Regions from separate parts of the Bradyrhizobium sp. GCM10028915 genome, predicted to be linked through region 2. Evidence: predicted binding sites of a transcription regulator. Region 2 holds the regulator's gene; each other region holds the start of a gene.
What was found. The regulator PhoB, encoded in region 2, activates phosphate uptake and scavenging genes when phosphate is short. The targets are predictions, from matches to a motif close to TGTCATNNANCTGTCAT.

Region 1 (10,687 bases), on a different contig from region 2:
CTTCATGTTGCTCGAGGTCACGCAAGCCTGCGCGATCTTGCGCCCCGTCTGCACCGAGCCGGTGAAGGTGATCGCGGCGACGTCGGGATGCTCGATCAGGGTCTGGCCGACCACGGAGCCCGAGCCGACAACGAGGTTGAACACGCCGGCCGGGATGCCGGAGCGGGTGATGATCTCGGACAGCGCATGCGCCGAACCCGGCACCAGTTCGGCAGGTTTGAACACCACGGTGTTGCCGTAGCAGAGCGCCGGCGCGATCTTCCAGGCCGGGATCGCGATCGGGAAATTCCAGGGCGTGATCATGCCGACGACGCCCATCGGCTCACGGGTGAGCTCGACGTCGATGCCGGGACGGACGGAAGCGCCCTTCTCGCCGATCATGCGCAGCGCCTCGCCGGCGAAGAATGCGAAGATCTGGCCGGCGCGCGCGACCTCGCCAATTCCTTCCGGCAGCGTCTTGCCTTCCTCGCGGGCGAGCAGGCGGCCGAGCTCTTCTTTGCGGGCGATGATCTCGAGCGAAATCTTGTTCAGCGCGTCGTAGCGCGCCTGCGGCGTCGACTGCGCCCAGGCGGGGAAGGCGGCCTTGGCGGCTGCGATCGCCTTCTCGGTCTGGGCCTTGTCGGCCTTGGCGTATTCGCCGACGACGTCGTTGGTGTTGGAGGGGTTGATGTTCTTGGTGACGGCGGAGCCATCGACCCATTCGCCGCCGATGAAGTTCTTCAGGATCGCAGTCATAGCTTCCTCCAGAGTTTTTAACGAACCAGGCAAGGACGCTTGTCGTCGAAGGTCCAGCCGGGGATCAGGTCCTGCATGGCAATAGCGTCATCGCGGGCGCCGAGTCCATGCTGCTTGTAGAGGTCATGCGCGGCGTCGATGGCGGCCCTGTCGATTTCGATACCCAGGCCCGGCCTATCCGGCACCGCGATCTTGCCGGCCTTGATCTGGAGCGGCTCCTTCGTCAGGGCCTGACCGTCCTGCCAGATCCAGTGTGTGTCGATCGCGGTGACCTTGCCGGGGGCGGCGGCGCCGACATGGGTGAACATGGCGAGCGAGATGTCGAAATGGTTGTTGGAGTGCGAACCCCAGGTCAGGCCGTTGTCGCGGCAGGTCTGGGCCACGCGCACCGAGCCTTGCATGGTCCAGAAATGGGGATCGGCCAGCGGAATGTCCACCGCGCCGAGGCGCAGCGCATGGGACAATTGCCGCCAATCGGTCGCGATCATGTTGGTCGCGGTGGGCAGGCCAGTTGCGCGGCGGAACTCGGCCATGATCTCACGGCCGGAGAAGCCGCCTTCGGCGCCGCAGGGGTCCTCGGCATAGGCGAGGATGCCGTGCATGTCCTTGCAGAGGCTGATGGCCTCGTCGAGCGACCATGCGCCGTTCGGATCCAGGGTCACGCGCGCATTCGGAAAGCGCTTGGCGATCGCGGTGACGGCCTCGATCTCCTGCTCGCCGCGCAGCACGCCGCCCTTGAGCTTGAAATCGGCGAAGCCGTAATGGTCGTGGGTGGCTTCCGCGAGTCGCACCACGGTCTCCGGCGTCATCGCCTCCTGATGGCGGAGGTTGAACCATTCCGCCTTGCCGGTCTCGCCGCCGACATAGTCGAGCTTGGATTTGCGGCCGTCGCCGACGAAGAAGAGATAGCCCAGCGTCTCGACGCTGGTGCGCTGCTGGCCCTCGCCGAGCAGGGCTGCGACCGGCAGGTTGAGATGCTGGCCGAGCAAATCGAGCAGCGCGGACTCCACGGCCGTGACGGCGTGGATCATGACGCGGAGATCAAAAGTCTGCTTGCCGCGGCCGCCGGCATCGCGATCGGCGAAGGCGGTCCTGATATCGGCGAGGATGTTGTTCATCGCGCCGACGGTCTTGCCGATCACGAGATCACGGGCGTCCTGCAGTGTCTGCCAGATCTTCTGCCCGCCAGGCACCTCGCCGACGCCGGTGTGACCGGCATTGTCGGTGAGGATGACGATGTTGCGGGTGAAGAACGGCGCATGCGCGCCGCTCAAATTGAGGAGCATGCTGTCACGGCCTGCGACCGGGATCACCTGCATCGCGGTGACGACCGGTGCGCCAGTGATCTCGGTGTTGGCCATCGCAGGCTCCTCCCTGTGTCGTTTGTTATTCTGCAGCCTGTTGTGACGATCGGATGGCGGGCAGATTCTTCACCAGCGCCGCGACCTCCGCGATCTCCTGCTCGGTGAGGTCGGTCAGCGGCGGGCGGACCGGGCCGGAATCGCGGCCGATCACCTTCATGCCGGCCTTGATGATCGAGACCGCATAGCCCTTCTTGCGGTTGCGGATCGCGATGAGGGGCAGGATGAAGTCCTTCAGGCCGGCGTGGATCGTCGCGTGGTCGCGCTTGCGCACGGCGGCGTAGAAGTTGGTGGCGAATTCCGGAACGAAGTTGAACACCGCCGAGGAGTAGGTGGTCACGCCCATATCGAGGTAGGGCAGTGCGAAGGTCTCAGCGGTCGGCAGGCCGCCGATATAGGTCAGGCGGTCGCCGAGCTTGGTGTAGACGCGGGTCATCAGCTCGATGTCGCCGATGCCGTCCTTGTAGCCGACGAGGTTCGGGCAGCGTTCGGCGAGGCGGGCGAGCGTATCGGGCTGGAGGATGGCGTTGTCGCGGTTGTAGACGATGACGCCGATCTTCACGGAGGCGCAGATCGCTTCCACGTGGGCAGCAAGCCCGTCCTGCTCGGCATGGGTGAGATAGGGCGGCAGCAGCAACAAGCCGTCGGCGCCGGCCTTCTCCGCGCCGATCGCGATCTCGCGCGCGGTGGCGGTGCCGTAGCCGGTGCCGGCGAGCACGGGCACGCGGCCCTTGGTCTCATCCACGGCGATCTTGACGACCTGCGGAACCTCGGCCGCCGTCAGCGAGAAGAACTCGCCGGTGCCGCCTGCGGCGAACAGGCCTGCGACGTCATAGCCGCACAGCCAGTCCATGTTGGCGCGGTAGGTCGCCTCGTCGAAGGAGTAATCCGCCTTGAACGGCGTGACGGGGAAGGACAGGAGGCCGGATCCGATCTTCTGGGCCATTTCCTGCGGGGTCATCTTGCTCATGGGCGCTGCTCCCTGGTCTCGTGTTGTGGAGGACGCAAAGGCTGCGCGTCCATGCGCCGTGGTTTAGGAGACCGTTCGATGCGGGTCCAAGCCAAAGCCTATATCGACCAATGCGAAATCAGCATCAATCTTCCATCACCTCCGCCGAGGACAATTCGCTCGCGATTTTGACGAGCGCCGACAGCAGCGGATTCTCGTCGTCGCGGCGCCAGACCATGAACAACTCGACCGGGACGCGGGTGCGCAGCTTCAGCGGCCGCAGGCGGACGTCCGCGATCTTCAGGCTCGCGGCCGCCGCCGGCACGATGGCGAGGCCGAGGCCGGCGCGCACCATGGCGAGGATGGAGTGGATCTGGCTCAGGTGCTGCACATAGCGCGGCAGGATGTCGGCGCGGGTGAACAGCGCCACCAGCACGTCGTGAAAGTAACGGCTCTCATAGGGCGAATACATCACGAAGGGCTGGTTGTCGAAATCCTTGATCGTGATGGTCTCGGCATTCGCCAGCGGATGCTTTTTCGGGATCGCGGCGAGCAGGGGCTCGGCGACGACGCGGCGGCTGGCGATTTCGGGGCGCGCGATCGGCGGCCTGAGCAGGCCGGCATCGATCTGGCCCGAGGTCAGCGCCTCGAACTGGTCGCCCGACACCATCTCCTTCAGCGAGAAGTCCACCTCGGGCAGCTTGGCGCGGCAGGCGGCGACGAGCTCCGGGAGGAAGCCGTAGGCTGCGGCCGCGGTGAAGCCGATCTTCAGCGAGCCGGACTTGCCGAGCGCGATACGGCGGGCGACCTGCGAGGCGCTTTCCGCAAGCTTCAGGATGCGCCGCGCTTCCGGCAGGAAGCTGCGCCCGGCAGGCGTCAGGCGCACCGAGCGGCTGGTACGCTCCAGCAGCGGCGCGTCGATGATGTGCTCGAGCACCTGGATCTGCCGGGACAGCGGCGGCTGGGTCATGTTCAGCCGCGCGGCGGCGCGGCCGAAATGCAATTCCTCCGCCACCGTGACGAAACAGCGGAGCTGGTTGAGGTCGAACATCGATACATGCCTTAGATGGATAAGGCGTTTCCCCGGCGCTTCTAGCATCGATTACTCCCAAAACAAAGACGGCGGCCGTGAAGCCGCCGTTAAGTTGCCTGGTCAAGCTCCCATGGGGAGCCCTCAGGAGGAACGTTTGAGCACCACGCGCTCGATCTTGCCGACGACCACGAGATAGGCGAATGCGGCCACCAGCGCATTGGCGCCGACGAATATCAGCGCACCGTTGAAGGAGCCGGTCGCGGCCAGGATGTAGCCGATCACGATCGGGGTGCTGATCGAGGAGAGATTGCCGAAGGTGTTGAACAGGCCGCCCGAGACGCCGCCGGCTTCCTTCGGCGAGGTGTCGGAGACGACAGCCCAGCCGAGCGCGCCGATGCCCTTGCCGAAGAAGGCGAGCGCCATGAAGCCGACCACCAGCGCCTGGCCGTCGACATAGTTGCAGGCGATGATCGACATCGACAGCAGCATGCCGCCGACGATCGGGATCTTGCGCGCCATCGTCAACGAGCCGGTCTTGCGCAGGATCGCGTCGGAGATGACGCCGCCGAGCACGCCGCCGATGAAGCCGCACAGCGCCGGCAGCGTCGCGACGAAGCCGGCTTGCAGGATCGACAGGCCGCGCTCCTTGACGAGGTAGACCGGGAACCAGGTCAGGAAGAAATAAGTCAGCGTGTTGATGCAGTACTGGCCGAGATAGACGCCGAGCATCATGCGGTTGGAGAGCAACTGGCGGATATGCTCCCATCCGGAGCCGGCCTCGGGCGCGCGCTCTTCCTTGGGAGCGTCGAGGTCGACCAGCGCACCCCCTGCCTTGATGTAATCGAATTCGGCCTCGTTGATGCCGGGGTGCTCTTTCGGCCCGTAGACGGTCTTGATCCAGACCAGGCCCATGACGATTCCGAGCGCGCCCATCACGAAGAATACGTAGCGCCAGCCGTAGTCGTGCGCGATCCAGCCCATCAAGGGTGCGAAGATCACGGTGGCGAAATACTGCCCGGAATTGAAGAACGCAGACGCGGTGCCGCGCTCATTGCCCGGAAACCAGGCCGCAACGATGCGGGCGTTGGCGGGGAAAGACGGCGCTTCGGCGATACCGACGAGGAAGCGTAGGCCGAACAGCACGGTGATCGCGGTGCCGGCGCTGAAGAAGCCGACCCAGCCCTGCATCGTCGTGAACAGCGACCAGACGATGATGCTGAAGGCATAGACAAGCCGGGAGCCGTAGCGGTCGAGCAGCCAACCGCCCGGCACCTGCGCGATCACATAGGACCATCCGAACGCCGAGAAGATGTAGCCGATCGCGACGGGATCGAGGTGCAGCTCCTTGGAGAGCGCGGGGCCCGCGATCGACAACGTGGCGCGGTCGGCATAATTGACGGTCGTGACCAGGAACAACATGGTCACGATGAACAGCCTGACGCGAGACCTTCTCACATCCGCTGCGGACATCACTGCGCTCATTGCGCGCCTCCTTAGAACTCGAAACGTTTCCCCACTGCGATTCCTAGAGGCGCGCGCGGCAAAGTGTCCAAGTTCAAGGCAGTATCGATCGATGCTGCTTTTGGATTGATGGAACGGCAGGTGGGAGGAACGATCGAGGTGACGGCGAACCCGATCGCACCACGCGCGCCGTTGTCATTCCCGCGAAGGCGGGGAATCCAGTACGCCGCGACGTCTCGATTCAATCACGTCTGTCACGGAGTACTGGATCGCCCGCCTGCGCGGGCGATGACAGTGTGCGGGTAGAGGCTGCGCGCGTCTACTGCCGCGCGGCCGGCAGCAGCGGCGCGAGCAGCCCGCGTGTCACGCCCGGCGGTGCCGCATCCAGACCCAGCACGGCGCTTGCCGCCGGCAGTGCCGCGTCCGCCATCGCGGCGTGGCCTTCGGCGCTCGGATGCACGGCGCCGCCATAGACGGCGGAGAGCACGCCCCAGGTCGCGTCGTGGATGTCGGTCGGCTGGCTCGCCGCCGGCAAGCCTTGCGGATAGGTCATCGCGGCGAAATAGCTGTCGTTGGCGTCGCGGATCCACCGCGCGCGCGGCAAATAGGCGCGGAATTCGGAGGCGCCGCGGCCGCACAGCATCGGCTGGCTCGCCGCACTCACGATATCAGGATTGAAGCTCTGGCCGTTCTCGGCAAAGCAGGTGCGGTCGAATTCGGGATCGTTGCCCGAATGCGCGCAGAAGCCGTGATCGGCGAACGCCGCCTGATGCGAATCCACGAAGGTCATGCGGTCGGCCTCGGGATCGCGGCACAGCGCGCCACGGGTGCAGGTGGCGAGCCCCTTGAGTTGCGGCAGGAATTCAGTGTCGACGAAAGTCGAGACGCGGGCGAGGCGCTGCGGATCGGCGTTGAAGGACGGATGAACGTCGAAGCCGGCGCGGCCGCCGCGGCAGGGCACGCCGCCATCGGCGAGCGCCGGGTTGGCATAGGAGACGTAGACCACATGCGAGAGGTCGCCGCCGACCAGCGGCTTCAGCGCCTCGCGCAGCTTGACGAAATTCTGCGGCAGTTCGCGCGCCAGCGCATCGCGGGAATCATCGACGCTCGCCATCACGCCGGAGCGGCGGAAAATCGCGCGCTCGGTTGCGGTCTCGACGATCACGTCGGCGACGAGGCCGGAGAAATAGACGTCGTTCGCGCCGACCGAGAGCAGCACGAGGTCGAGCGTGCGCTCGGGCTGGCGTTTCCTGGCGGCGGTCAGCGCCTCGCGCAGCTCGGCGACCTGCGCGTTCACGCTGATGTTGCAGACGCCGGTCTTGCCGGGCGGGCATTCGCGGGCGCGTTGCGAGCCGAGCAGCCCGTCGCTGATGCTGGCGCCGGTGCAGGCGAGCGGCAGAAAGGTCACCGCGACGTGGGTGTAGCGTACCGCAAGCGCCAGCGCGGTGCGGGCCTGATAGCTGTAGAGCGATCGGTGGCAAGGCGAGTTGAACCAGAGGGCGCTGTAGCGCTGCCAGTTGGCAAGCGTATCCGGCGCTTCGCAAGCGCGGCCGCCCTTGAAGCCGGCGCGGCTCGGCCGATAATACTGCGCGCCGGCGGTGCCGAGATAGGAGCGGAAGCAAAAACCTTCGTCCGACAGCGCCAGCGGCCGGTCCGGATTGCCTTCGCCCGAGGCGATGCTGTCTCCGAGGCCAGCGACGAAGATGTCGCGGACCTGGATCTCGGTCTGGACCCGCTGGGTCGGATCGGAGCCGGAGGAGACATCGACGCTCGCGACCGTCTGCTTGCCGTAGCGGACCCGCAGATTGATCGGCTCGGCGCAGTCGAAGGTGGATTGCTGCGGCCCGTCGCCGTCGTCGAACGACCAGGCGCAGGTGGCGCCGACCGGCACCGGGCCGGCGAGGCGCACGGTGACGGGATGGTCGATCGGGGTGAGGTAGTTTTCCTTCGTGTTGTCGCGGGTGCAGGGCTGGTTGACCCGGCCTTGGAGGTCGATGCAGAGCCGGTTGACCATGTTGCGGGCCCAGCCGCGGCCCTCGCTCTGGAGCTCCAGCGATTGCTCGGCGGCGAGGATGCTGCGGTTACGCGCGTTCTCGACATGGAGCAGGAAGTCGCGCTCCTCGCGGAACAGCCGGAAGCGGTTGCGCACCTCCCAGCTGATCTGCATGGCGCCCGCGTCCTGCGCGGCCGTCCGCTCCGGCGGGAAGGCGGTGAGGAGCCCGGCGAGCAGCAGGGCACCGGCGAGGAAACGGCGATGGAAGAAAGGGATCATGGCCCGCGTCTTCAACGGCAAAGTTGAGGCGGAAATAAGAGAGCTGCCCTCCGCCTGCAACATTGGTTTGACGGTTTTGCCAGTCGGCGTCTAGCGGACTATCGTGGGAGCATGATCTTTCCGGAAAAGCGCTTCGCACTTTTCCGGATCACGCTCAGCGTTTGCTGGCCTGCCGCAGCGACCGCTCGCGCTCCATCGCTGCCACCTGCTTGGGCAGGTTGGCCTGCGCGCAGGCCTCCGCCAGCCGTCGGCGCTCCTGCCAGGGCTCCACCACATTCATCCAGAGCTCGCGTGCGCCCATGATGGAGATGGCAAGACCGAACGGGATCACGAAATAGAGGATGCGGAAGACGAGGAGCGTGGCCAGAAGCTGCTCGCGGCCGAATTCGGGCAGCGCCACCAGCATGGCGGCGTCGAACACGCCGAGCGAGCCGGGGGCGTGGCTGGCGAAGCCGAGCAAAGTCGCCAAAATGAACACCACGGAGAGCGACAGGAAGTCGATCTGCGGAGTGGCCGGCACCAGAAGGTACATCGCCAGCGCGCAGAATCCGAGATCGACGACACCGATCAGGATCTGCACCAGCGTCAGCGGCGCTGAGGGCAGCACCACCTTCCAGCCTTTCTGGCCAAGCTCGCGGCGCTTCTCGCCCATGCACAGCCAGACCAGATAGGCGCCGATCGAGGCGAGGCCGCCGATCGCAATCAGCCGGTTGATCGACGACGGCAGCTGATCCATGTAGGAGGCGGCATCCGGATGGATGGCCATGCCGATCGAGAGCACGAAGATGTTACCGAGCCAGAAGGTCAGGCCCGACAGAAAGCAGATTTTTGCGACGTCGATCGCATTCAGCCCGTAATCCGAATAGATCCGGAAGCGGATCGCGCCGCCGGTGAAGACGGTGGCGCCGATATTGTGGCCGATCGAATAGGACGTGAAGCTGGAGAGCGCTGCGATGCGATAAGGCACGTGCTTCTTGCCGATCGTTCGCAGTGCAAAAAAGTCGTAGAAGGTCAGCGTACAGAACGCGAAGCATACGCAGATCGCCGCCAGCCCGATATTGCCGCGGGGGATCTCGGTCAACGCGGTCAGGATGACCCCGGTGTCGATGCCCTTGAGCGTCCGCACCAGCGTGGTGATCGCGAACGCGATGATGAAGACGCTCGCCGCAACGCCGAGTCGCCGCCAGCCGATCCATCTCTTGAAGCCGCGCTTGAGCGCGGTCAGCAGTCCGTGCATTCATCCTCCCGGCGGGGGGCAAGACCGACCAGGCCAGACATTGGCCGGTCGGATGCGATCAGTGCCCGATGTGGGCTTGGATCGCTAGGCATGATGTAGCTCATTTAAGGCAAAAACAGTGACTTGTGCAGCCCTTGACAAGGATAGGTTCTGCCTTGGACCAGCTACTTTGTCATACGCGGTTCACATCGGACGCTCGTTAAGCATATGAGTCGTGGCACCGGTCGCGTCCGTCCGTGACATAGTCTCAGACCCTGCATGGCCGGCATTGTTCCAGCGCAAGGGATGCGGGCTTTTTTGGAACGACGATGCCGTGCGCTGGTTAGTGCCCCATCAGCAATCGAACATGGCGGAATAACCGGCTTCTCCTGCGAGCCGGTGCCTCCGTGTTCCCACAACCCGAGAGGATCGGACCGATGGGATTGTTCACAAAAGACATCAAGACCATGAACGACCTGTTCGTGCATCAGCTCCAGGACATCTATTACGCCGAGCAGCAGCTCACCAAGGCTCTGCCGAAAATGGCGGATAAGGCGACCGATCCGCAGCTGAAGCAGGGATTTTTGACGCACCTCGAAGAAACCAGGGAGCACGTCAAGCGCCTCGAGGAAGTGTTCAAGATGCACGGTGCGCAGGTGAAGGCGGTCGATTGCCCCGCGATCGACGGCATCATCGAGGAAGCCGACGAGACCGCCGGCGAAGTCGCCGACAAGGCAGTGCTCGACGCCGCGCTGATCAACGCGGCACAGGCGGCGGAGCATTATGAGATCGTCCGCTACGGCAGCCTGATCGCCTGGGCCAAGCAACTCGGCCGCAACGACTGCGCCAGCGTGCTCGCCAAGACGTTGGAAGAAGAGAAGGCGACCGACAAGAAGCTGACCACGATCGCCGAGAGCAAGGTGAATCTGCGCGCTGCGAGCTGAGGGCCAGGCGTAGCCAGGATCGAGCGTCGCGCGGTCATCCGCGCGACGCTCGAACATGACGCATCCGTCCCGCATCCATCATTCGACCCTTGTCGTAACATGACGAGGGGCAGGAAGCGTATCGTTCGCATGGGGCTGCAACCGAGATGGGAGCATGCGAGTAAGCACCGCCAGATACGAAGCCTTCGAAGCCGGCGTGCCGCATTCCGGCTCCCGGCTTGCGACGTCCCTCACCCTTGCCGCGATGAGCCTTGGTTATGGCGTGGTGCAACTTGACGTCACCATCGTCAACACCGCGCTCGACGCGATGGGCAGGACGCTCGGCGGCGGCGTCGCTGAGCTGCAATGGGTTGTCAGCGCCTACACCATTGCGTTTGCCGCCTTCATCCTGACGGCCGGCGCGCTCGGCGACCGAATCGGCGCCAAGCGCGTCTTCATGGCGGGCTTCGCAATCTTCACCGCGGCCTCGCTCGCCTGTGCGCTGTCGCCCAATGCGACCGTGCTGATTGGGGCGCGGCTGGTCCAGGGCCTGGCGGCGGCGATCCTGGTGCCGAATTCTCTTGCCCTGCTCAATCATGCCTATCCGGACGACCGCGAGCGCGGCCGCGCCGTCGCGATCTGGGCGGCTGGTGCGAGCCTCGCGCTCACCGCGGGCCCCTTCGTCGGCGGCGCGCTGATCACGCTGGTCGGCTGGCGCGCGATCTTTCTCGTCAACC
Region 2 (10,687 bases):
TGGCCGGCGACGAGCTTGCCCGCGACATGCGGCAGCGAGCCCATCGCCTTCGAGCCGCCCTTCGGCGACAGGCAGGGCACGCGGCTAAAGATGTCGCCGGCGGATTTCGCGACCTGCTTCACCTTGTCGATGGCGCGCGCCGTGATGCCGCGCTGGTCGGGGGACGTCGCTGCGACGGTGGTCTGGGACGGTGAAGCGGGAGCCGGATCAGCCGACTGCTGCGGGGCCGGTGTTGCCTGCGCGGCCTGCGTCTGCGCGTGGGACTGCGAGGCCGGACTCAGCAACAGCAGCACCGCTGCTGCGGGCACAGCCAGCCATGCCGTCAGGCAAAAAGGGCGGAGAGAACTCATTAACGCTAGACCTCAATTTTGCTGCTGGGCCGGCTCCAGATGGGCAGCGTCGATCAGGAACTGTGCCAACGCCCGGCCAAGGCAATCATGGACCTGCTTCGCCAACTCGGGCCCGCGCGACGGGCTGAATAGGTCGAACTGACCCTGATCATTCCACTGCCGCATGATCGCGAACCGATCGAACAGCGGAATATCGTGCTCCTGCGCCACCACCCGCATATTGTCGAGGTATGGCGGCACCGAGATCATGGTTTCGGTACGCGGACTGTACTGCAAATTCATCAAGACGACGTCAGCCCCTGCCTTTTGCAACGCAACAACCCCTTCGGTCACCGCGCCACGAAAATCATCGGGATCGATGGCTCGGATAGCATCGACAGTCCCGGTCTGCCAGATGACCAAAGTAGGCGTTTTTGCTTCCATCAGCTTAACGAAGCTGGCAGCCGCCTCCTCGGCCGTTTTCTTGCTCTGTATTTCTACGGAGACGTGCACAGTCTCGGACGGCGGCAGCTTGTCCTTCAGGATGGCCTGCATCCGCGCCGGATAAGAGGCGTCCTCGGAAGCCGGAATCGTGGTCGAGCGACTGCCGATGACCAGGATTTCGAGCGGCTTGCCGGCCTTCACGGCATCGGCGACCTTGGGAAGCTGGCTTTCGCTGGTGAGCAGATAGGACGGCACTTCACAGGCTGCGGGCGCGGCTGAAGCAGCCGGCGCAGCATCGTCCGCGCGCGCCGGAGGCGCGGCGAGACCACCGCACAGCAGGATCAGGCTCAGGAAAACCTTCGCCTTCATCAGCCCCCTCCCGCCATATCGGCGCTGCCGACGGCGCTTTTGGTTTTCGAACCGCTCTTGTCAGCCACCCGCTTGTACCACGAAATCAGCCAGGCCATGGCCCACATGATCAGGATTCCGGAGAGACTTATTAGCGCATGCATGACCGGGCCGCCCGAGACTTCGGCCAGGATGAAATGGCCGGCAAAGGCGAGGAAGACGCCGAGACAGAATATCTCCAGGGAATGCGAGCCGCACAGGATCAGCGGCCGCAGCCAGGGCGATTTCAGGCCCGGCCAGTCCCGGGGCAGGACGCGCACGGTGAGCGCGGCCAGCGCCAGGAAATGCGTGAAGCGCAGCACGTCAAGGTCGGCCTTGTCGATCGGATACATCCACTGCTCGAGCCGCTTCGGCATGAAGTGGGAGAGCTGCGGCAGATACCAGGTCAGCGTCACGTAGAATGCCCCAACCAGATAGGCGATCGCGATCCACATCGTCACCCGCGAAGCCAGAATGTGCGACATGCGTCGCGCACCCCCGAGCGCGCACCATGCCCCGAACACGAACAGCAATTGCCAGGCGAAGGGATTGAAGGCCCAGAAGCCGTTCGGATAGGCCGACAGATAGAGGTCGTATTCCCAGGTCACCGCGTAGAGCGCGACCGAGAGGCCGAGCGTCACGTCGGGGCGCCACTTCATCAGCCACAGGATCAAGGGCAGCGCCAGCATCAGCACGATGTAGAGCGGCAGCACGTCCATGTTGACCGGACGGAAGCGCAGCAGCAGCGCCTGCACGATCGTGACGTCGGGCTGCTTGAGGAAATCCATGATGCCCATCTCTTCGGTGTAGAGCGGGTTCTCGAACCTGGTCGCGACGTAGGAGATTTCGGCAAGGAAGATCGTGAACAGGAAGACGTGGGCGACATAGATCTGCCAGACGCGCCGCAGGATGCGCGCGGTGGCGACGACGATGCCGGACTCCAGCATCGCCCGACCGTAGACGAAGGCGGCGGTATAGCCGGAGATGAAGATGAAGATCTCGGTGGCGTCGCTGAAGCCGTAATTGCGGATCGTGAACCAGGTCAGAAGGCTCGGCGGCAAATGGTCGATGAAGATCAGCCACAGCGCAAGGCCGCGGAATAGGTCGAGCCGGAGCTCGCGCTCGCCGATGGCGGGCAGCGAAATGGCCGGCGCGGCCGCGCGCCGCTTCGCTCCCGCGGATTTGACCTCCACAGGTTTAGCGGTTCCCGCGATCGTCGATCCCGTCACTTGGTCGGCAATGGTCATCGGGGGCCTAAAAACCCTTCCGCAAATCGCGACGTGGCAAGGAGTGTACCGGTCCGGCCGTCATCTCGCAAAGCGACCGGATCACAAGCAAGTACATTTGCAAGCCCATTTGGACGTGTACTTCCCTGCGAATTCTGGCGGGACGATGTCGCCAAGGCGTCTCCGGCGTTTGGTTCCGGAGCGGTTTTCGGTATGATGGCAATCATGTACCGCGCCGTGACCCGCCAGATCGAAGTGACCGTCGAGCCGAACTTTGTTCCGGAGCAGTCGTCGGCCGACCGCTCCCGTTATTTCTGGGCCTACACCGTCGTCATCACCAATTCCGGCGACGAGACCGTGCAGCTCAAGACGCGGCACTGGATCATCACCGATGCCACCGGCCGGCAGCAGGAGGTGAAGGGCGAGGGCGTCGTCGGCGAGCAGCCGACGCTCGCGCCTGGCGAACGCTTCGAATACACCTCGGGCGTGCCGCTCACGACCGCCTCGGGCTTCATGACCGGCCGCTACCAGATGGTCAGCGCGACCGGCGAACGCTTCGAGATCGACGTGCCCACGTTCTCGCTGGACAGCCCGGACAACAAGCGGGTGTTGAATTAGGGCAGGAGATGGTGGGCGCGCTCCGCTTTGGCCGACCCTATCGCACCTGCAGGCTAACGCCTTACGCGTCTTCCACGCCTGCTTCATCCGGCGTGAACTCGTACACCGAGCTGCAGAACTCGCAGGTCACGACGACCTTGTCGTCCTTGACCATCGCGGCACGGTCGTCAGACGAAAAGCTCTTTAGCATCGATGCCACCGCATCGCGCGAGCAGGAGCATTGCGCCTTCAAGGGCAGCGGATTGAACACGCGCACGCCGCGCTCGTGGAACAGGCGGTAGAGCAGCCGCTCCCCGGACAGCTCCGGATCGATCAGCTCAACGTCTTCGACGGTCTCGATCAGCGAGCGTGCCTCGACCCAGGCATCGTCTTCAGCGACGGCGTGCACTTCGACGCCTTCGGGCGCATCGCCGGGATGCAGATCGGCCTGCCGCGCACGCTCGGGCGCCTTCGGCAGGAACTGCATCAGCATGCCGCCAGCACGCCAGCGATGCTTGCCGCCGTCGTTCGAACGCCATTCCTCGCCGACAGCGAGACGCACGCGTGTCGGGATCTGCTCGGAGCGCAGGAAATATTCGTGAGCGGCGTCTTCGAGGCTGCCGCCGTCGAGCGCGACCAGGCCCTGGTAGCGGCTCATGTCGGGGCCTTGGTCGATGGTCATGGCGAGATGACCGTGGCCCAGCAGCGCGCCGGAATGCGTGCCAGTATCTTTGGCCTCGCCGAGGCGCGCGGCGTCGTAGCGCGCATAGGCGCGCAGGCGATCCGGCGCCTGATAGTCCACGACCAGGAACGACACCGGACCGTCGGTCTGGGCCTGGAGAATGAAGCGGCCCTCGAACTTCAGCGAGGAGCCAAGCAGCGTGGTCAGCACGATGGCCTCGCCGAGCAGCTTGCCGACCGGCGCGGGATAATCGTGCTTGGTCAGGATTTCGTCGAGCGCCGGACCAAGCCGCACCAGCCGACCGCGCACATCGAGCGCGTCGACCTCGTAGGGCAGCACGGCGTCATCGATCGGAACCGCGGATGGCGCGCGAACCGGGCCTTCAGGCCCGGTTTTCATATCAGGGGATTGGGAAACCATGGCGCTTTATCTGGGGTCGGAAGGCGGAATTGGAAGGGGGTGCGGGCTGAGGTCCGGAATGCAGAACGGATCGTACGCAACCAGGGCAAATTCATCGTCGTCCTGGCGAAAGCCAGGACGACGATGAAGACCTACTTCGCCGGCACGGCGGATACCGGCCCGGATTACTTCACCGCGTCGAAGCACCAGGCCAGAATGCCCTTTTGCGCGTGCAGGCGGTTTTCGGCCTCGTCGAACACGACGGATTGTGGACCGTCGATCACCTCGTCGGTGACCTCCTCGCCCCGATGGGCGGGCAGGCAGTGCATGAACAGCGCATCCGGCTTGGCAAGCGACATCAGCTGCGCATTGACCTGATAGGGCTTGAGCACGTTGTGGCGGTGCTCGCCTTCCTTGTCGCCCATCGACACCCAGGTGTCGGTCACGACACAATCGGCGCCGCGCACGGCGGCTTCGGCATCCGTGCCGAGCATGATCGGCGCGCCGGTCGCCTTGATGAAGTCGCGCATCGCCTTTTTCGGCGCGAGCTCCGGAGGCGTCGCGACATTGAGCTGGAACTTGAAGCGCTCGGCGGCGTGCGCCCAGGAGGCGAGCACGTTGTTGTCGTCGCCGGTCCAGGCCACGGTCTTGCCCTCGATCGGGCCGCGATGTTCCTCGTAGGTCATGAGGTCCGCCATCACCTGGCAGGGATGCGAGCGGCGCGTCAGGCCGTTGATGACGGGCACGGTGGCGTTTGCCGCAAGCTCCAGCAGCGCATCGTGATTGAGAATGCGGATCATGATGGCGTCGACATAGCGCGACAGCACGCGCGCGGTGTCGGCGATGGTCTCGCCGCGGCCGAGCTGCATTTCGGCGCCGGTGAGCATGATGGGCTCGCCGCCGAGCTGGCGCATGGCGACGTCGAAAGACACCCGCGTCCGCGTCGAGGGGCGCTCGAAGATCATCGCCAGGGTCTTGCCTTCGAGCGGCCTGACCGGCTGATGCGCCTTCTGCTTCGCCTTCATCGCGGAGGACGCAGCGAGCATGCGCTTGAGCTCCGACAGCGGCAGCTCGTTGATATCGAGGAAGTGCTTCGGTGTTTTATCGGGCGACTTGCTCATCAGCTTGCCGCCCGCTTGTTGCCGGACAACGCAGTGCAGGCGCGCTCGAGCCGCCCGACGCTGTCCTCGATCTCGGCTTCGGTGACGATCAAAGGCGGCAGGAAACGCACGACATTGTCGCCGGCACCGACGGTGAGCAGCTTTTGGTCGCGCAAGGCTGCAACGAGATCGCCGGAGGGCACCACGGCCTTGATGCCGATCAGGAGGCCCTCGCCGCGCACTTCGCTGACGACATCGCCGTGACGGTCGATCACGGAGGCGAGCTTCTGCTTGAGCAGCAGCGACATCCTCTGCACGTGGTCGAAGAAGCCGGGCTTGAGCATGACGTCGAGCACGGCGTTCGCAGCCGCGATCGCGAGCGGATTGCCCCCGAAGGTCGAGCCGTGCGAGCCCGGCGTCATGCCGGACGCCGCTTCCGCGGTCGCAAGGCAGGCGCCGATCGGGAAGCCGCCGCCGAGCGCCTTGGCCAGCGACATCACGTCGGGTTCGACGCCAAGGCGGCGGTACGCGAACAGATCGCCGGTGCGGCCCATGCCGGTCTGCACCTCGTCGAAGGCGAGCAACAGACCCTTCTCGTCGCAGAGCTGGCGCAACGCCCTCAGGAAGGCGGGCGTTGCCGAACGCACACCGCCCTCGCCCTGGATCGGCTCGATCAGGATGCCGGCGGTCTGCGGACCGATTGCCTTTTTCACGGCATCGAGATCGCCATGCGCAACCTGGTCGAAGCCCTCCATCGGAGGGCCGAAACCTTCGAGATATTTTGCCGATCCCGTTGCGGCCAGCGTCGCCAGCGTGCGGCCATGGAAGGCGCCTTCGAAGGTGATCATGCGATAGCGGTCGGGATGACCCTTTGCGGCGTGATAACGGCGCACGACCTTGATCACGCATTCCAGCGCTTCGGCGCCGGAATTGCAGAAGAACACGAAATCCGCGAAACTTTCATTGCACAGGCGGGCGGCGAGCTTTTCGCCGTCCGGGCTCTGGAACAGATTCGACATGTGCCAGAGCTTCGTGGCCTGCTCCTGCAACGCCGCGACCAGCGCCGGATGGGCATGGCCGAGCGCATTCACCGCCACCCCGGAGGTGAAATCGAGATAGCGCTCGCCATTGGTCGCGATCAGCCAGCAGCCTTCGCCACGCTCGAAACCAAGGTCGGACCTGGCGAAAACGGGGAGCAAATGCGGCGCTGCGCTGTTAGTCATGATGGTCACTTGAATGTTGCGGACGGAGTGAGCGTGCATTGCGCAACGCACCATCGACCGGCCCGGAAAACGAAACGTGCCGCCTCTTGAGGGCGGCACGTGCGACTATCTTAGGCCTGGTGAAACGGGTGTCAATGCCGCCCGGAAAGCCTCGCGAAACGCTGAATCCGTAGTCTTGCGGTGCCGATTTTGCGGGATATGGCCACGGAACATGTGGAAGCGAGTCGGCGGACTCTTGCGCGGGAGTCACGCCATATTGTAGCGTTTGGATTGTCAGATACGACATCTCGTGCAGTGGTTCTGATCTTTAAGTCCTTATGTACCGGCGTAAACGTTCGGGCGTTCAAGACGCGCCCGGCGAGCCTTAAGGGATTCTGGCGGCACGGGTTTTTGAAGGCTTAGGCATTCGCTGCGAGGCCCCAGGATGGCTGGCGCGCAGCGAGGGAAAGGGTGCAATGACGGTTTTGACCTGGTCCGATGATCGCGTCGAGCAGCTGAAAAAGCTCTGGGAGGCCGGACTTTCGGCCAGCCAGATCGCGGCGGAGCTCGGCAATGTGACCCGCAATGCCGTGATCGGCAAAGTGCACAGGCTCGGCCTTTCGGGCCGCGCCAAGAGCCCATCATCGGCAGCGCCGCGGCCGCGCAAGGCGCGCCCCGCGCAGCACATGATGCGGGTGAGCCGCCCGATCTCGCGCGGCAACACCGCGCTGGCGCAGGCCTTCGAGGTCGAGGCTGAGCCGGATCCGGTCACCTACGACAACGTGGTGCCGATGAGCCAGCGGCTGTCGCTGCTGGAATTGAACGAGGCGACCTGCCACTGGCCGGTCGGCGATCCCTCGAGCCCGGACTTCTTCTTCTGCGGTGGAAGGGCGCTGTCCGGACTGCCCTATTGCGCCCAGCACTCGCGCGTTGCGTACCAGCCCGCGTCGGATCGGCGCCGCGCACCGGTAAAGCCGGGTCCCCGTTAGTCGTCACGCGAAGACAGTTCAACAATTTCAGTGTCGTCCCGGCCTAGTGCGCAATTGCGCACGGGGGGCCGGGACCCATACTCCGAGCACGCAATAATCGTGCGGAAGGGGTCACTCCGAGTCTTCGCCAAACCACGTTCGGTGGTTATGGGTCCCGGATCAGCGCTCGCTTCGCTCGCTTGTCCGGGACGACGGCTGAGAATGCAGGGACAGCTCGCCAACAAACAAGCCTGCAACCCTACACCTGCTCCGCCTTCGCGAAGCGATCATCCAGCGCGTAGCCGGCGCCGCGGACGGTGCGGATCGGGTCCTGCTCGCGGCCGAGATTGAGCAGCTTGCGCAGGCGACCGATATGCACGTCGACGGTGCGCTCGTCGATATAGATGTCGCGACCCCAGACGCTGTCGAGCAGCTGCTCGCGCGAGAACACGCGCCCCGGATGCTCCAGGAAGAACTCCAGCAGGCGATATTCGGTCGGACCGAGATCGATCGGCCGGCCCGAGCGCGCCACGCGGCGCTTGTCACGGTCGAGCTCGATGTCGCCAAAAGCAAGGACGGTGGCGAGGCGCTCCGGGCTCGCGCGCCGCAGCAGGCCTTTCACGCGCGCCAGCAGCTCCGGCACCGAGAACGGCTTGACGATGTAATCGTCGGCGCCGGTCGCAAGACCCCGCACCCGCTCGCTCTCCTCGCCGCGCGCGGTGAGCATGATGATCGGAAGCTGCTTGGTCTCGGGACGGGTGCGAAGCCGCCGGCACAATTCGATGCCTGACAGGCCCGGCAGCATCCAGTCGAGCACGATCAGATCGGGGATGTGCTCCTTGAGGCGGGTGTCGGCGTCGTCGCCGCGCATCACCGTCTCGACGTCATAGCCGTCGCCTTCGAGGTTGTAGCGGAGAAGCTCGGTCAGGGCTTCCTCGTCCTCAACCACCATAATGCGTGCGCCCATCGGGTCGTCGCTCCTTAAGTCTTCAGGTGTTCGGTACCGTGTTGGCAAAGGTCGTCATGTCGCCCTTCGGCCGCTTGTCGGTGATCGCCTGGCCCTCGATCATGTAGAACACGGTCTCGGCGATATTGGTGGCGTGGTCGCCGATCCGCTCGATGTTCTTGGCGCAGAACATCAAATGGATGCAGAACGAGATATTGCGCGGATCCTCCATCATGTAGGTGAGGAGTTCGCGGAACAGCGAGGTGCAGATGGCGTCGACTTCCTCGTCGCCCTTCCACACCGCCATCGCCGCCGGCAAATCATGCGCGGCATAGGCGTCCAGCACCGACTTGACCTGCTGCTGCACGAGGTCGGTCATGTGCTCGAGGCCGCGGAACAGCTTGAGCGGATGGAAGTCCGTCTCCAGCGCCGCAACCCGCTTGCCCATGTTCTTGGCGAGGTCGCCGATGCGCTCGAGATCGGTCGCGACGCGCATGGCGCCGACGATCTCGCGCAGATCGACCGCCATCGGCTGGCGGCGGGCGATGGTGAGCACCGCACGCTCCTCGATGCGCTTCTGCAGCGCGTCGAGCTCGGTGTCGATGGCGACGACGCGCTGGCCGAGCGGGACGTCGCGGCGGATCAGCGCGTCGACGGACTCGACGATCATGCGCTCGGCGATGCCGCCCATCTCGGCGACCAGGCGAGTGAGTTCCTGGAGGTCGGTGTCGAAGGCCTTTGCGGTATGTTCAGAACCCATGTCGCGTCTCCTAGCCGAACCGGCCGGTGATGTAATCCTGCGTGCGCCGATCGGACGGCGACGTGAAGATCTTGCTGGTGTCGTCGAACTCGATCAACTCGCCGAGATACATGAAGGCGGTCTTGTCGGAGACGCGCGCCGCCTGCTGCATGTTGTGGGTGACGATCGCAATCGTGTAATCCTCGGACAGCTCCTGGATCAGCTCCTCGACCTTGGCGGTCGAGATCGGGTCGAGCGCCGAACAGGGTTCGTCGAACAGGATCACCTCGGGCCTCACCGCGACGGTGCGGGCGATGCAGAGGCGCTGCTGCTGGCCGCCGGAGAGCGACAGGCCGGAGGCGTTGAGCTTGTCCTTGACCTCGTTCCACAGCGCGCCGCCGCGCAGCGCCTTCTCGACGCGGCCGTCCATCTCGGACTTCGAGATCTTCTCATAGAGACGGATGCCGAACGCGATGTTCTCGTAGATCGTCATCGGGAACGGCGTCGGCTTCTGGAACACCATGCCGACGCGGGCGCGCAGCAAATTGAGGTCCAGCCTGGGGTCGAGGATGTTGGTCTGATCGAGCATCAGCTGACCGGTGGCGCGCTGGCCGGGATAGAGGTCGTACATCCGGTTGAAGATGCGCAGCAGGGTCGACTTGCCGCAGCCCGACGGTCCGATGAACGCCGTAACACGGTTGGCGCCGAGCGTCAGGTTGATGTTCTTCAGCGCATGGTGCTCGCCGTAATAGAAGTTCAGGTTACGCACGGTCACCTTGGGGGGCGCCTCGGGCAGCACCGCCGCGTGCGGCAGTCCACCGGACGCGCTCATCGACACGGAAAGATCACTCATTTTGCGGTCCTCTCGGCGCCAAGGATGCGCGCGAAAATATTAAGGGCAAGAACGGTCAGGGTGATGAGCAGCGCCCCGCTCCAGGCCAACTGCTTCCAATAGGCATAGGGGCTCTGCACGAAGTTGTTGATGGTCACAGGCAGGTTCGCCATCGTCTTGTTCAGGCCGAGGCTGAAGAACTGGTTCGATAGCGCGGTGAACAGCAGCGGCGCGGTTTCACCGGCGACGCGAGCGGTCGCGAGCAGCACGCCGGTGATGAGACCCGATCGGGCAGCCCGATAAGCGATCCGCTTGATCACCAGCGAACGCGGCAGGCCGAGCGCCGAGGCCGCCTCGCGCAACGCGTTCGGCACCAGCAGCAGCATGTCCTCGGTCGTGCGCAGCACCACCGGGATCACGATGACCGCGAGGGCGAGCGAGCCTGCGATCGCCGAGAAGCCGCGCATCGGCACCACCACGGCGCCGTAGATGAACAGGCCGATGATGATCGACGGCGCCGAGAGCAGGATGTCGTTGATGAAGCGGATCACCGAGGTCAGCCGGTCATTGCGGCCGTATTCGGCGAGATAGGTGCCGGCGAACATGCCGAGCGGCGCGCCGATGCCGACGCCGATCACGGTCATGATCAGCGAGCCGACGATGGCGTTGAGCAGACCGCCCTCGTTCGATCCCGGTGGCGGCGTGTTTTCGGTGAACAGCTGGACATTGAGTCCCGCCAGCCCGTTGTAGAGCAGCGTGATCAGGATCAGCGCGAGCCAGGTGACGCCGAAGGCGGTTGCGGCGATGCAGAGCCCGCGGACGACGATGTCCTTGCG
Region 3 (10,687 bases), on a different contig from region 2:
GCCACGCAGCGCATAGGCGTCGGTCAGCGGCATGGTCGGCGTCCACATCATGCAGGTCAGCGCATAGATCAGGAACAGCGCCAGCGGCTGCTGCTGCAAGCCGACCGCCGTGAACCCGATCGCCGTCGCCAGCACCGACACCATCATGCCGGCGCGAATCGCATGTCTCTTTTCAGCAAAGGCGGTGATCTGCGGCAGCGTGGTGAAGCGTGTGATCGCCGGCAGCGCGTTGATGAGGCCGATCCAGGCCGCGTCGATGCCGATCGCCTTCAGCCAGACCGGAAAGAACGGCAGATGCGTTCCCGACACCGCGAACACGGCCGAATAGAACAGCGCGAGGCTCACGGCGAATCGCCGCTTCTGAGATGCTGCAATGGGGATTTGTGATTCGGGTGCCATCAAACCAATTGCGATTCGGTTGATATCGTGATGATCGTTACTGTAACGCGCGGTGATTTGCGCGACGAGATTGACATGGCCAACGAAGCATTCGCCCTCTCGCCTATGTCTGCCCGTGCGGCCGAGCCGAACGAGCAGGATTACGACGCGATCCGCGAAGCCTTCATGGAGACCGCGCGCGGCCGCTGGTTCCTCGGCGAATACGCCAAGCGCAACCGCAATGCCGATACCCGCATGGTGCTCGACGCGGTCGCGAAAATCGAAGAAACCCTTGCGGCACAGCGCCAACCCGTCGTCGAGGACCGCCTGCCCGAGGCCCTGATCGCGATCCGGCACGCGATCCGCGAAGCCGAGACGATTGCGATCGCGGCGTTCGATCCCGCGGCGATCGAGGCGAGCCTCGCGCCGATTCCGCGCGGCCTGCGTATCATCAAGGAGATATCCTGGCGCTGGCGCGAGATCGGCGCCGACGGGCGAATCTGCGACCTGATTGATTCGCAGCTCGCCTCGATCGAGGCGGCCTGCGCGCAGGTTTCGACCATCGACCCCCGCGCCGACCTCAAGGCCGCATTCGATCTGCTCAAGGACCGGATCGACCAAACCGACGCTGACGCAACACCGCAGGCCGCGCGCCCCTCGCCGGCTCCGGTGCAGGAGGCACCGTCGTCCGCTGCGGAAGCTCCGCTGGCGGAGGCCGCGCCTGCGGCGATGGCCAGCGAAGCACCCGTGGCTTTTACGGAGGCGCCGCAGGACATCGCAGAGGCGATCGAGCCCGAAGCCGCCGTGGAAGCGGCCGGAATCGTCTCCGAGGCTTTCTCCGTTGCCGAGCAGGCGACGGACGCCGCGCTCGAGCCGGAGACCGTCGCCGAGAGCCGGATCGCGCCTGAAGACATCGTTTTTGAAGAGCCGGCCACTGAGGCCTTCGGGGAGGTGACGGACGAATTTTCGCTCGATGCCGCCGCCGAAGCCGAGGACGAAGCCATCCTCGAGGCCATCGCGCTGGAGATGGCCGCGCCCGACCCCGAATTCGACGAGATCATCGAACCGGTCGACATGGAAGCGACCGTTCCGGAACCGGTGGTTGCGGAGGCTGCAGCGCCCATCGCAGCCGAGATACCGGAGCCGGCCGCAGCCGAGCCAGTCGCCGCCGCAGCGGTGGTGGAGGAGCCCGTAGAGGAAGCGCCGATCGCGATGGAATCGCTGGCGCGCCTCACCAACGCCATTGCGGAAGCCGCCGCCGAAGTGATGGAGCAGCCGGCGCCCGTCATGGCAGCATCCGCGACATTCGGCGCGGCGCAGGTCACGACGCTCCCGATGACGTCGCCGGTTCCGGAAGCTTCGCTTGGCGCCACCATCCTCGCCAGCGGCATCCTGCAAAAGCCCCGCGCCGCCGCCAACGATCCCATGGCGCCAATCCGCCGCATGACCCAGGCCGAGAAGATCGCGTTCTTCTCGTAAGGGGATGCGGCCTGCTCCGTCTCGTGTCCCGGACAAGCGAAGCACAGATCCGGGACCCACGAGCCACAGCTTCCGTCGCCACATGGCCCCGGCTCTGCAGCGCACCATCGACGAGACGCCACGCTGCGTCCGCGGCACGAGAGCGGAATGAGGAAAACACTCTCTCCTCAACGTCATTGCGAGCGCAGCGCGCTCCGCTCGCAATGACGGATGCTCAGCCGATCACCCGCAATTCCACACCGCACCGATCGGCGTCCGCGTCCAGCACGGCCCAAAACTGCCGCCATTGTAGCGGCCGCCGCCGAAGCCGGGCCGGCCGAAATAGCGCCACTCACCATCCCAGCCGTAATATTGCGGAACCGGATCGATGTACCAATGGCGCCGGTCGCTGGGCGACATCCGCCGCATCGCTTCCTTCTGCTTGTAGAGCGGAATGCTGTTGCTCAGCGGCTGGCGATAGCCCGGCAGGAAGCCGTAGCCATGCCAAGCTTGCTTGGGACGCTTTTGGATTGACGCAGCCGGCGCGACAGCCGGCAGCAGCGATAGGACGATAGCGACAGATAGACATAAAAAGCGTGACATGGATGGACGATAGACGGCCGCTTGCGGAATGACCATTCAATTTCGAGTGCCAAGTAACAAAGCCCTCACGAAACCGAATAGCAGATCGAGCGGCAGGAATCCTATCGATTAAGGTGTAGAAATATGATTGGTGAAGTGATTGTCATTGGCGATCTGCAATTGCGTGACGGCGCCTCTGTCGACGAACACGACCGACTCGGCGCGCGCATGTACGACGTCGTCAGCCGTCTTCCCGGCTTTGTATCGGTCAAGTCGTTCAAGGCCGACGACGGCGAGGAGCTCACCGTGTTCCGTTTTGCCTCGGAGGAAGCCCTCGAAGCCTGGCGCACCCATCCCGAACATGTCGAGACGATGAAGCGGGGACATGCCGAATTCTACGCCAGCGGCTTCCTGCAGATCTGCAAGGTGATCCGCGAGGTCGGACCATTCGAGCACGCGTGACGCCGTCCCGCATGGTTCGATCGTGCGCTGCTAGCTGATCACACCCTTCCTGATCAGGAAGCATCCGTAACTGCTGCTGTCGCCGACCTGCACGACGCCAAAGCTCGCCGCCGCTGCGCGATAAAAATCCGGCCGCGAGAGTTTTCCGGGCGTGACGGGCCGGCCGGCGGCGCGTTCGATCTCGGCGAGCACCGCGCGCTGCACGTCGGGGACGCGGTCGGGATCGTCGACCGGCATCATCACGCGGACCGGATCGGGATCGAAATCGTCGAGCGGATAGACCGACATGATGGCGCGAATCGCGGTCTCCATGCTCATGCCCGGCAACTGGATCAAGCGCTGCGAATGCGTGCTCTGCGCGATGCGCGCCGAGGGGTGATTGGCATCGACGAAAGCGAGATCGTCGCCATGGCCCATGGAAGCCAGCAGCCAAAGCAGGTCGGGCGTGAGGATCGGATCGATCGATTTCAGCATGTGACGGACTGTCCTCCCATTGGGCGCCCACCTCGGCAGGTCCAAGCGTGATTCAGATCACGCAGCCTACCATGGTGATGGGGATCACGGACATCAAACTCGAACGCGGCCAAGTTTGCCGGCAACCAATCTCGTATCGAGATCAGTGCCAAAGGAGCACGCCATGTTCCGCCTAAAACCTTTCCTGATGACGGCTAGCCTGCTGGGGAGCCTGTTCGGCTTTGCCTGCGGCCCAGTTTCCGCGCAAGTCGCCCCGGTCGAGCCGGCCCCGACCGCGCTGCAAGGCCCGGAACAGCGCGTCGCGCTGGTGATCGGCAATTCGAACTACCAGAACGCGCCGCAGCTCGCCAACCCCGACAATGACGCGGAGTCCATGGCGAAGTTCCTGAACTCCGCCGGGTTCGAAGTGGTCGCCGCGACCGACCTGACCCAGAACGACATGCTCCGCGTCGTCCAGGACTTCTCCGCCAAAGTGTCGGCGCGCGGTCCGAACACGGTGGCGATGGTCTACTACGCCGGTCACGGCGTGCAGCTCGCCGGCGAGAACTACCTCGTTCCCGTCGACGCCAAGGTCTCGAGCCAGACCGAGCTCGTCAACAACTCCGTCCGCCTGGTCGACGTGATGTCGACGCTGGAGACGATCCCGAGCCGCATGCGCATCGTCATCCTCGACGCCTGCCGCAATAACCCGTTCCCGAACGTGAACGATGCCGGCCGCGGTCTGGCCATCGTCGATGCCCCGAACGGCTCGATCGTCGGCTACTCGACCGCGCCGGGCGCCGAAGCCAGGACGGCGCCGGCGGCCACAGCCCCTACACGCAGGCCTTCCTGAACGTCGCGCGCGAGCCCAACGTGCCGATCGAGCAGCTGTTCAAGCGCGTGCGCCTCGAAGTGAACCAGACCACCAGCGGCGCGCAGATCCCGTGGGAGAGCTCGTCGCTGACGTCTGACTTCACCTTCTTCGGCGACACCGCTGTTGCCGCCAACCGCGCGCCGGTGAATGCGCCTGTGGTGCAGATGGCCTCCAACCTGCCGAGCCGCTCGACCCGCCAGGCCTATGACTACGTCGTGTCCGAAGCCCGGCCGGAGTACTATCAGGAGTTCATCACGATGTATCCCCACGACCCGCTGTGCGATCACGTCCGCTGGCTGCTCAACAACCTGCTGCTCACGCAGGCCTGGCACAAGACGGTGCTCGCGAACTCGCCGGTCGCCTACAAGAACTTCTACGACAACTACGGCAACACGCCCTATGCGCAGGTCGCACTGAAGCTCCAGATGCAGCCGAAGCAGATCCCCTTGATGCAGGCGACCAAGTTCCTGGCGCCGCAGAATATCGCCCCGACCTTCAAGATCGGCAATCTCGGCCAGCCCAAATACATGCCGCAGCAGCAGGGTAATGGCGGCGCGCAAGTGAACGGCAATTTGCCGATCGTGCAGAAGTCGGGCGACAATAACGGCATCGGCAAGCTCGGCAATGGCGGCCAGATCGTCAACCTGCCCGCGGGCAACAACCAGCCCAACCAGCAGAACGGCACGCCGTCGCAGACCCCGGGCAAGATCGTGACCCTGCCTGCGCCGACCAACACCACCAACAACAATGGCGGCATCGGCAAGATCGTGACGCTGCCTGCGACCAACAAGACGCCGAATGGTACTGCCAACGGCACAACCAGTGGCAATCCTGGCAAGATCGTGAGCATGCCGGTCAATGTCGGCAAGGGCGGCACGACCATCGATACGAAGCCCGTCAACGTTCAGACGCAGAACAACCCGATCCGCATCAACAACGGGGCGAGGATCAGCAACAACCCCGTGAACAAGGTGCAGGTGCAGAACAACAACCACCCGCAGTTCAATGAGACCAACCGGATCGTCAACAACGGCAGCAACAACTTCCGGCAGTCGATGAACCAGAGCCAGGGTGCCAACGGCGGCAACAACCACCGCGGCTTCATGCACTGATCGCGGTCGGCCACACACGACAAAGGGCAGAGCGGAGACGCTCTGCCCTTCTTGATGTCAGAGGATTGATTATCAGGCCACCAGCTCCGCAAACAAATCGGCGTCGACATTGCCGCCGGAGAGCACGATGACGACGTTCTTGCCGGCAACATCAAGTCGTCCCGCAAGCAGCGCCGCCAGGCCGACCGCTCCGCCCGGTTCGACCACGAGCTTCAGCTCGCGATAGGCAAAGGCGACGGCCGCGCCGACTTCCTTGTCCGAGGCAGTGACGCCGCGCGCGAGCAGCTTGCTGTTGATCGCAAACGTCATCTCGCCGGGGATCAGGGCCATCAGCGCATCGCATATGGTGCGGCCGGCGGGTGCGTGCGGCTCGCGATGGCCCGCGGTCAGCGAAAGGCCGTGATCGTCGAACGCGTCGGGCTCGGCCACCACGATCTCGGCCAGCGGAAAACGCGCCTTCACAGCCGTTGCAACGCCGGCGATCAGGCCGCCGCCGGAGGCCGGGGCGACCACGATGTCGGGGCTGAGACCGAGCGCCGCCATGTCCTCGGCGATCTCGCGGCCGGCGGTGCCTTGACCGGCGATCACGAAGGGATCGTCATAGGGCCTGACCAGAGTCGCGCCGCGCTTCTCGGCGATGCCGCGCGAGATCGCCTCGCGGTCGTCGCGGTCGCGGTCGTACAGCACGACCTCGGCACCGTAGGATTTGGTGCGCTCGCGCTTTGACAACGGCGCATCCGCGGGCATCACGATGGTCGCCTGCATGTCGAGGATCTTGGCCGCCGCCGCCACGCCCTGGGCGTGGTTGCCGGAGGAGAACGCAACCACGCCGCCGGCGCGCTTGTCCTGCGGGATCGAGGCGACCTTGTTGAAGGCACCGCGAAACTTGAACGACCCGGTGCGCTGGAGCATCTCCGGCTTGAGATAGACCTTTGCACCGACACGCTCGTTGAGCACGGGAAAGGACAACAGCGGAGTGCGGACGGCGAAAGGTGCGATCACGCGTGCTGCGGCGTCGATATCGGCAGGGCCGATCGGGAGAAGCTGTTCTGTCATGCCTGATGTTATCGCGCCGGATGAGGCCCGGGCAAGGCATCTCCGCGCGAGGCTTTGGGCTCTCAGGCGACGAATCGCGCCGGCTCTGCCCCGTTTCGGCCGGGCATTACCGCGCCGACGGCCAAAATGCTGTCGATAAAAGCCCGGGCCGAGGCCTCCCAGGTGTAGTTGGCGGCGAATTCCACGCAGTCCTGCCGGGAGATGTCGAGCGCGGCAAAGCAGGCGCTGCGCAGATCGTGATCGAGCGCGCCAACCGGCGCATCGCCGATCACGTCGCGGGGGCCCTTCACCGGGAAAGCCGCGACCGGCAGGCCGCTCGCCAGCGCTTCGAGCAGGACCAGGCCGAACGTGTCGGTCTTGCTCGGAAATACGAAGACGTCGGCCGCAGCATAGATGTCCGCCAGCTCCTCGCCGTGCTTTTCGCCGAGGAAGATCGCGTCCGGATAGGCCTCCTCCAGCGCGACACGCGCCGGGCCGTCACCGACGATCACCTTGGTGCCGGGCAGCTCGAGGTCGAGGAACGCCTCGAGATTCTTCTCCACGGCAACGCGGCCGACCGAGAGGAACACCGGCGCCGGCAGGCAGAGATCAATCTCGCGGGGATGGAACAGATGGGGGTCGACGCCGCGCGGCCACAGCACGACATTGTCGAAGCCGCGCTCGGTCAGCTCACTGGCGAGCGCCGGCGTCGCCGCCATCACGGCGCGGCTGGGGCTATGGAATCGGCGCAGCGCCCGCCAGATCAGCGAGCCCGGCACCGGCACGCGGGCGCGGACATATTCGGGAAAGCGGGTGTGGAAGCTGGTCGTGAAGGGCAGCTTGCGCTGCCGGCAATAGCGGCGGACCATCAGGCCGATCGGCCCCTCCGTCGCGATGTGGATGCTGTCCGGGCGCGCCTCTTCGATCAGCTTCGCGATTCTGCCCGGGCGCGGCATGGCCACCCGCACGTCCCGATAGCTCGGCATCGCAAAGGTGCGGAACGATTGCGGCGTCAGGAACGAGAATTCGACGTCGAGACTTTTGGCGGCGTCGGCAAGCTTGGTCAGCGTCCGAACCACACCGTTGACTTGCGGGTGCCAGGCGTCGGTCGCGACCAGGATGCGCATCAGGCTGCCTTTGTCATGCAGCTCTGGCTGCGACCTGCGGGACCTGTGCCGGCTTCTCGGCCTGGTCCGCCCAGGTGATGATCTCGAAATGGCCGTCGTCGTGCTCGACCAGCGCCGTACAGCTCTCGACCCAGTCGCCGCAATTCATGTAGCGGATTCCGCCCTCGTCGCGGATCACCGCGTAATGGATGTGACCGCAGATCACGCCGTCGGCGTCGTGGCGCCGTGCCTCGGCAGCGAGTGCCTGCTCGAATGCGCCGATATAGTTGACGGCGTTCTTGACCTTCTGCTTGGCCCATTGCGACAGCGACCAATAGGGCACCTTGAACATGCGCCGGAAGAAGTTGACGAAGCGATTGAGCTGAATCGCGAAATCGTAGGCCTTGTCGCCGAGATGGGCGAGCCAGCGTGCGTTCTGCACCACGAGGTCGAAGATGTCACCGTGGATGACGAGATAACGCCTGCCGTCCGCGCCGATGTGGACGGTGTTCTCGACCACGTCGATGCCGCCGAAATGCGTGCCGTAATAGTTGCGCAGGAACTCATCGTGATTGCCGGGGATGTAGATGACCTTGGCGCCCTTGCGCGCCTTGCGCAAAAGCTTCTGGACGAGGTCGTTATGCGATTGCGGCCAATGCCAGCTCGATTTCAGCGCCCAGCCGTCGACGATATCGCCGACGAGATAGATCGTGTCGGCATCATGGAAACGCAGGAAATCGAGCAGAAGATCGGCTTGAGAACCGCGGGCTCCGAGATGAACGTCGGAGATGAACAACGTGCGAAAGCGCCGCTCCGGGCTCTCGTCACTCACATCGTAACTTCCCATGCGCCAGCCTGTAACAATGTCCCGTGACAGGGGGATGACCAATCGAACCTTTGAGGCACCCTCAGATACGAATCGCGCTTGCCTCGCCCACCCCGCGAATATCAGTCGCATGCGACAATCAGGCGACATGGCGTCGCAGCGCCCTCCGCAAGAACCCGGAGCTGCATGGCGGGACGGACTAGCGGTGGCGCGCTCGCGAGCGGCGTTCAGTAAAATTTGTGGAAATGATGGATCGGGCCGTGGCCGTGGCCGACGCTGAAGCGATCGGCGGCCGCGATCGCCGCGCTGATCCAGGCCTTGGCGTTGCGCACGGCGCGCTCGAGATCCTCGCCCCTGGCGAGCCCTGCGGCGACCGCCGAGGACAGCGAGCAGCCGGTGCCATGGGTGTTGCTTGTGGCAACGCGCGGCGCGGCGAGCGCGATCGTGGTGCTGGCATCGACGAGATAATCGATACTCTCGGCGCCCTCGCCGTGGCCGCCCTTGATCAGGACCGCACGACAGCCGAGCGCCAGCAGCCGGCGCCCCTGGCTTTCGATCTCGGCCTCGCTGGCCGCGACCGGCTCGTCGAGCAGAGCCGCGGCCTCGGGCAGATTGGGTGTGATCACCGAGGCCAGCGGCATCAGCTTGATGCGCAGGGCATCGACGGCATCGGACGCGAGCAGGCGATCGCCCGACGTCGCCACCATCACGGGATCGAGCACGATATGCCCGGGCGCCCAGCGCGACAGCGCGGCCGCGATCGCATCGATGCTGGCGGCTTGCGCCACCATGCCGATCTTGACCGCGCCGACCTCGAGATCGGAAAACACCGCGTCGATCTGCGCGGTGACGAATTCGGCGGGCACCGCGTGAATGCCGGTGACGCCGCGCGTGTTCTGCGCCGTCAGCGCCGTGATGGCCGAAGCGCCAAAAACGCGGAGCGCGGCGAAGGTCTTCAGGTCGGCCTGGATGCCGGCGCCGCCGCTCGAATCGGAGCCGGCAATGGTCAGCGCTACGGGTGTCGTCATGGGGCGATCTTCAGCGTTTTCGAAGCCATGGCCCGTCCTAGCGCGCCTCTCCCAGCCCAGCAAGTTCGCTTGCTAAATCCGGCCGGGTTTGGCCTATTAGCCGTCAGATATGCTTTCGGAGTGACCGCGATGGTTCCCTTTTTCGTCCAGATCAAATGCAAGCTCGGCCAATCCTATGTGGTCGCCAATGCGCTTGCCGAAGCCGAGATCGCCTCCGAGATCTATTCCACGGCCGGGCAATACGACCTGCTGGTGAAGTTCTACGTCGACAACGACACCGATATCGGCCACTTCGTCAACGAGAAGGTGCAGGTGCTGCCCGGCATCCAGGACACCCTCACCATCATCACCTTCAAGGCGTTTGGCGCGAGTTGACCGTCCGGAAAAGAGCGGGCCTGATCAGGCGCCGCCCTCCTTGCGCTTGGGACGCGGCGGACCGTCCACCGGCGGCAGCGATTTGAGATAGTCCGCCATCGCCGCGAGATCGTCGTCCGGCAGTTGCGAGGTGTTCTTGATCACCCGCGTCATCGCGCCGCCGACGCTGTCGCCGTCGGGCAATTCGCCGGTCTTCAGGAAATAGGCAATATCCTTCGCGCTCCACTCGCCAAGGCCCTTCTGGGTGATGTTGGGCACCCATCCCTCGCCTTCCGGATTGGGGCCTCCAGCGAAGCGTTGTGCGGCGGTGATGCCGCCAAGCGCGTTGCGCGGGCTGTGGCATTCCGCGCAATGGCCAAAACTGTTGACGAGATAGGCGCCGCGATTCCACTGCGGTGACTTCGCGCTGTCGGGGACGAAGGGCTTGTCGTCCAGAAATAAGAATTTCCAAATGCCGACGTTACGCCGGATGTTGAACGGAAAGCGCACATCGTGGTCGCGCACCTTGCCTGCGACGGCCGGCAGCGTTTTCAGGTACGCAAAGAGATCGATCACGTCCTCGCGCCTGGCGTGCTGATAGGACGTATAGGGAAAGGCCGGAAAATAATGCCCTCCGTCCGGCGAGACCCCGTGCATCACCGCATTGACGAATTCGGCATCGTTCCATTTGCCGATGCCATCGGTCGGATCGGACGAGATGTTCGGCGCGTAGAACGTTCCGAACGGCGACTTGATCGCGACGCCGCCGCCGAGCCTGAGACGATCGGGCTGGTCGGGGACGGCATGGCATGAGGCGCAGCCGCCGGCGTTGAACATCACCTGGCCATTGGCAAGATCAGGGACGCGGGCAGGCGCGGTGCCGACGGCCGCCCCCACCGGCGCGCTGAGCCACCAATAGACGCCGGCTGTGGCGAGTGCGGCGAGCAGCGCCACGGAGATTGTTCGTCGCAACATGCGGTCCTTTCGTCATCGCGGCGAAGCTTATGACCGATGTCCTC

Region 1: the regulator PhoB is predicted to act here: its motif matches at 9,219-9,235, upstream of ACFQX9_RS38475 (YbhN family protein).
Region 3: the regulator PhoB is predicted to act here: its motif matches at 8,331-8,347, upstream of ACFQX9_RS38335 (UDP-2,3-diacylglucosamine diphosphatase).

The regions. Positions count from the first base shown of each region.
Region 1 is NZ_JBHTFN010000072.1:161,857-172,543, forward strand. Features, by position in the region: gene ACFQX9_RS38445 (aldehyde dehydrogenase family protein) at 1-735, opposite strand, end outside; gene gudD (glucarate dehydratase) at 753-2,096, opposite strand; gene kdgD (5-dehydro-4-deoxyglucarate dehydratase) at 2,122-3,066, opposite strand; gene ACFQX9_RS38460 (LysR substrate-binding domain-containing protein) at 3,191-4,096, opposite strand; gene ACFQX9_RS38465 (MFS transporter) at 4,220-5,560, opposite strand; gene ACFQX9_RS38470 (hypothetical protein) at 5,859-7,811, opposite strand; gene ACFQX9_RS38475 (YbhN family protein) at 7,966-9,048, opposite strand; gene ACFQX9_RS38480 (ferritin-like domain-containing protein) at 9,465-9,971, shown strand; gene ACFQX9_RS38485 (MFS transporter) at 10,126-10,687, shown strand, end outside.
Region 2 is NZ_JBHTFN010000065.1:638,052-648,738, forward strand. Features, by position in the region: gene ACFQX9_RS32695 (SGNH/GDSL hydrolase family protein) at 1-350, opposite strand, end outside; gene ACFQX9_RS32700 (lipolytic enzyme) at 363-1,142, opposite strand; gene ACFQX9_RS32705 (OpgC domain-containing protein) at 1,142-2,407, opposite strand; gene apaG (Co2+/Mg2+ efflux protein ApaG) at 2,612-3,004, shown strand; gene ACFQX9_RS32715 (Hsp33 family molecular chaperone) at 3,066-4,085, opposite strand; gene argF (ornithine carbamoyltransferase) at 4,250-5,185, opposite strand; gene ACFQX9_RS32725 (aspartate aminotransferase family protein) at 5,185-6,387, opposite strand; gene ACFQX9_RS32730 (GcrA family cell cycle regulator) at 6,843-7,355, shown strand; gene phoB (phosphate regulon transcriptional regulator PhoB) at 7,594-8,301, opposite strand; gene phoU (phosphate signaling complex protein PhoU) at 8,324-9,040, opposite strand; gene pstB (phosphate ABC transporter ATP-binding protein PstB) at 9,051-9,872, opposite strand; gene pstA (phosphate ABC transporter permease PstA) at 9,869-10,687, opposite strand, start outside.
Region 3 is NZ_JBHTFN010000072.1:133,062-143,748, reverse strand. Features, by position in the region: gene ACFQX9_RS38375 (MFS transporter) at 1-399, opposite strand, end outside; gene ACFQX9_RS38370 (hypothetical protein) at 475-1,857, shown strand; gene ACFQX9_RS38365 (hypothetical protein) at 2,080-2,475, opposite strand; gene ACFQX9_RS38360 (antibiotic biosynthesis monooxygenase family protein) at 2,563-2,880, shown strand; gene ACFQX9_RS38355 (RbsD/FucU family protein) at 2,911-3,354, opposite strand; partial or broken gene ACFQX9_RS38350 (caspase domain-containing protein) at 3,518-5,319, shown strand; gene ACFQX9_RS38345 (threonine/serine dehydratase) at 5,392-6,375, opposite strand; gene ACFQX9_RS38340 (glycosyltransferase family 4 protein) at 6,438-7,481, opposite strand; gene ACFQX9_RS38335 (UDP-2,3-diacylglucosamine diphosphatase) at 7,495-8,307, opposite strand; gene thiD (bifunctional hydroxymethylpyrimidine kinase/phosphomethylpyrimidine kinase) at 8,514-9,314, opposite strand; gene ACFQX9_RS38325 (Lrp/AsnC family transcriptional regulator) at 9,444-9,689, shown strand; gene ACFQX9_RS38320 (c-type cytochrome) at 9,714-10,643, opposite strand.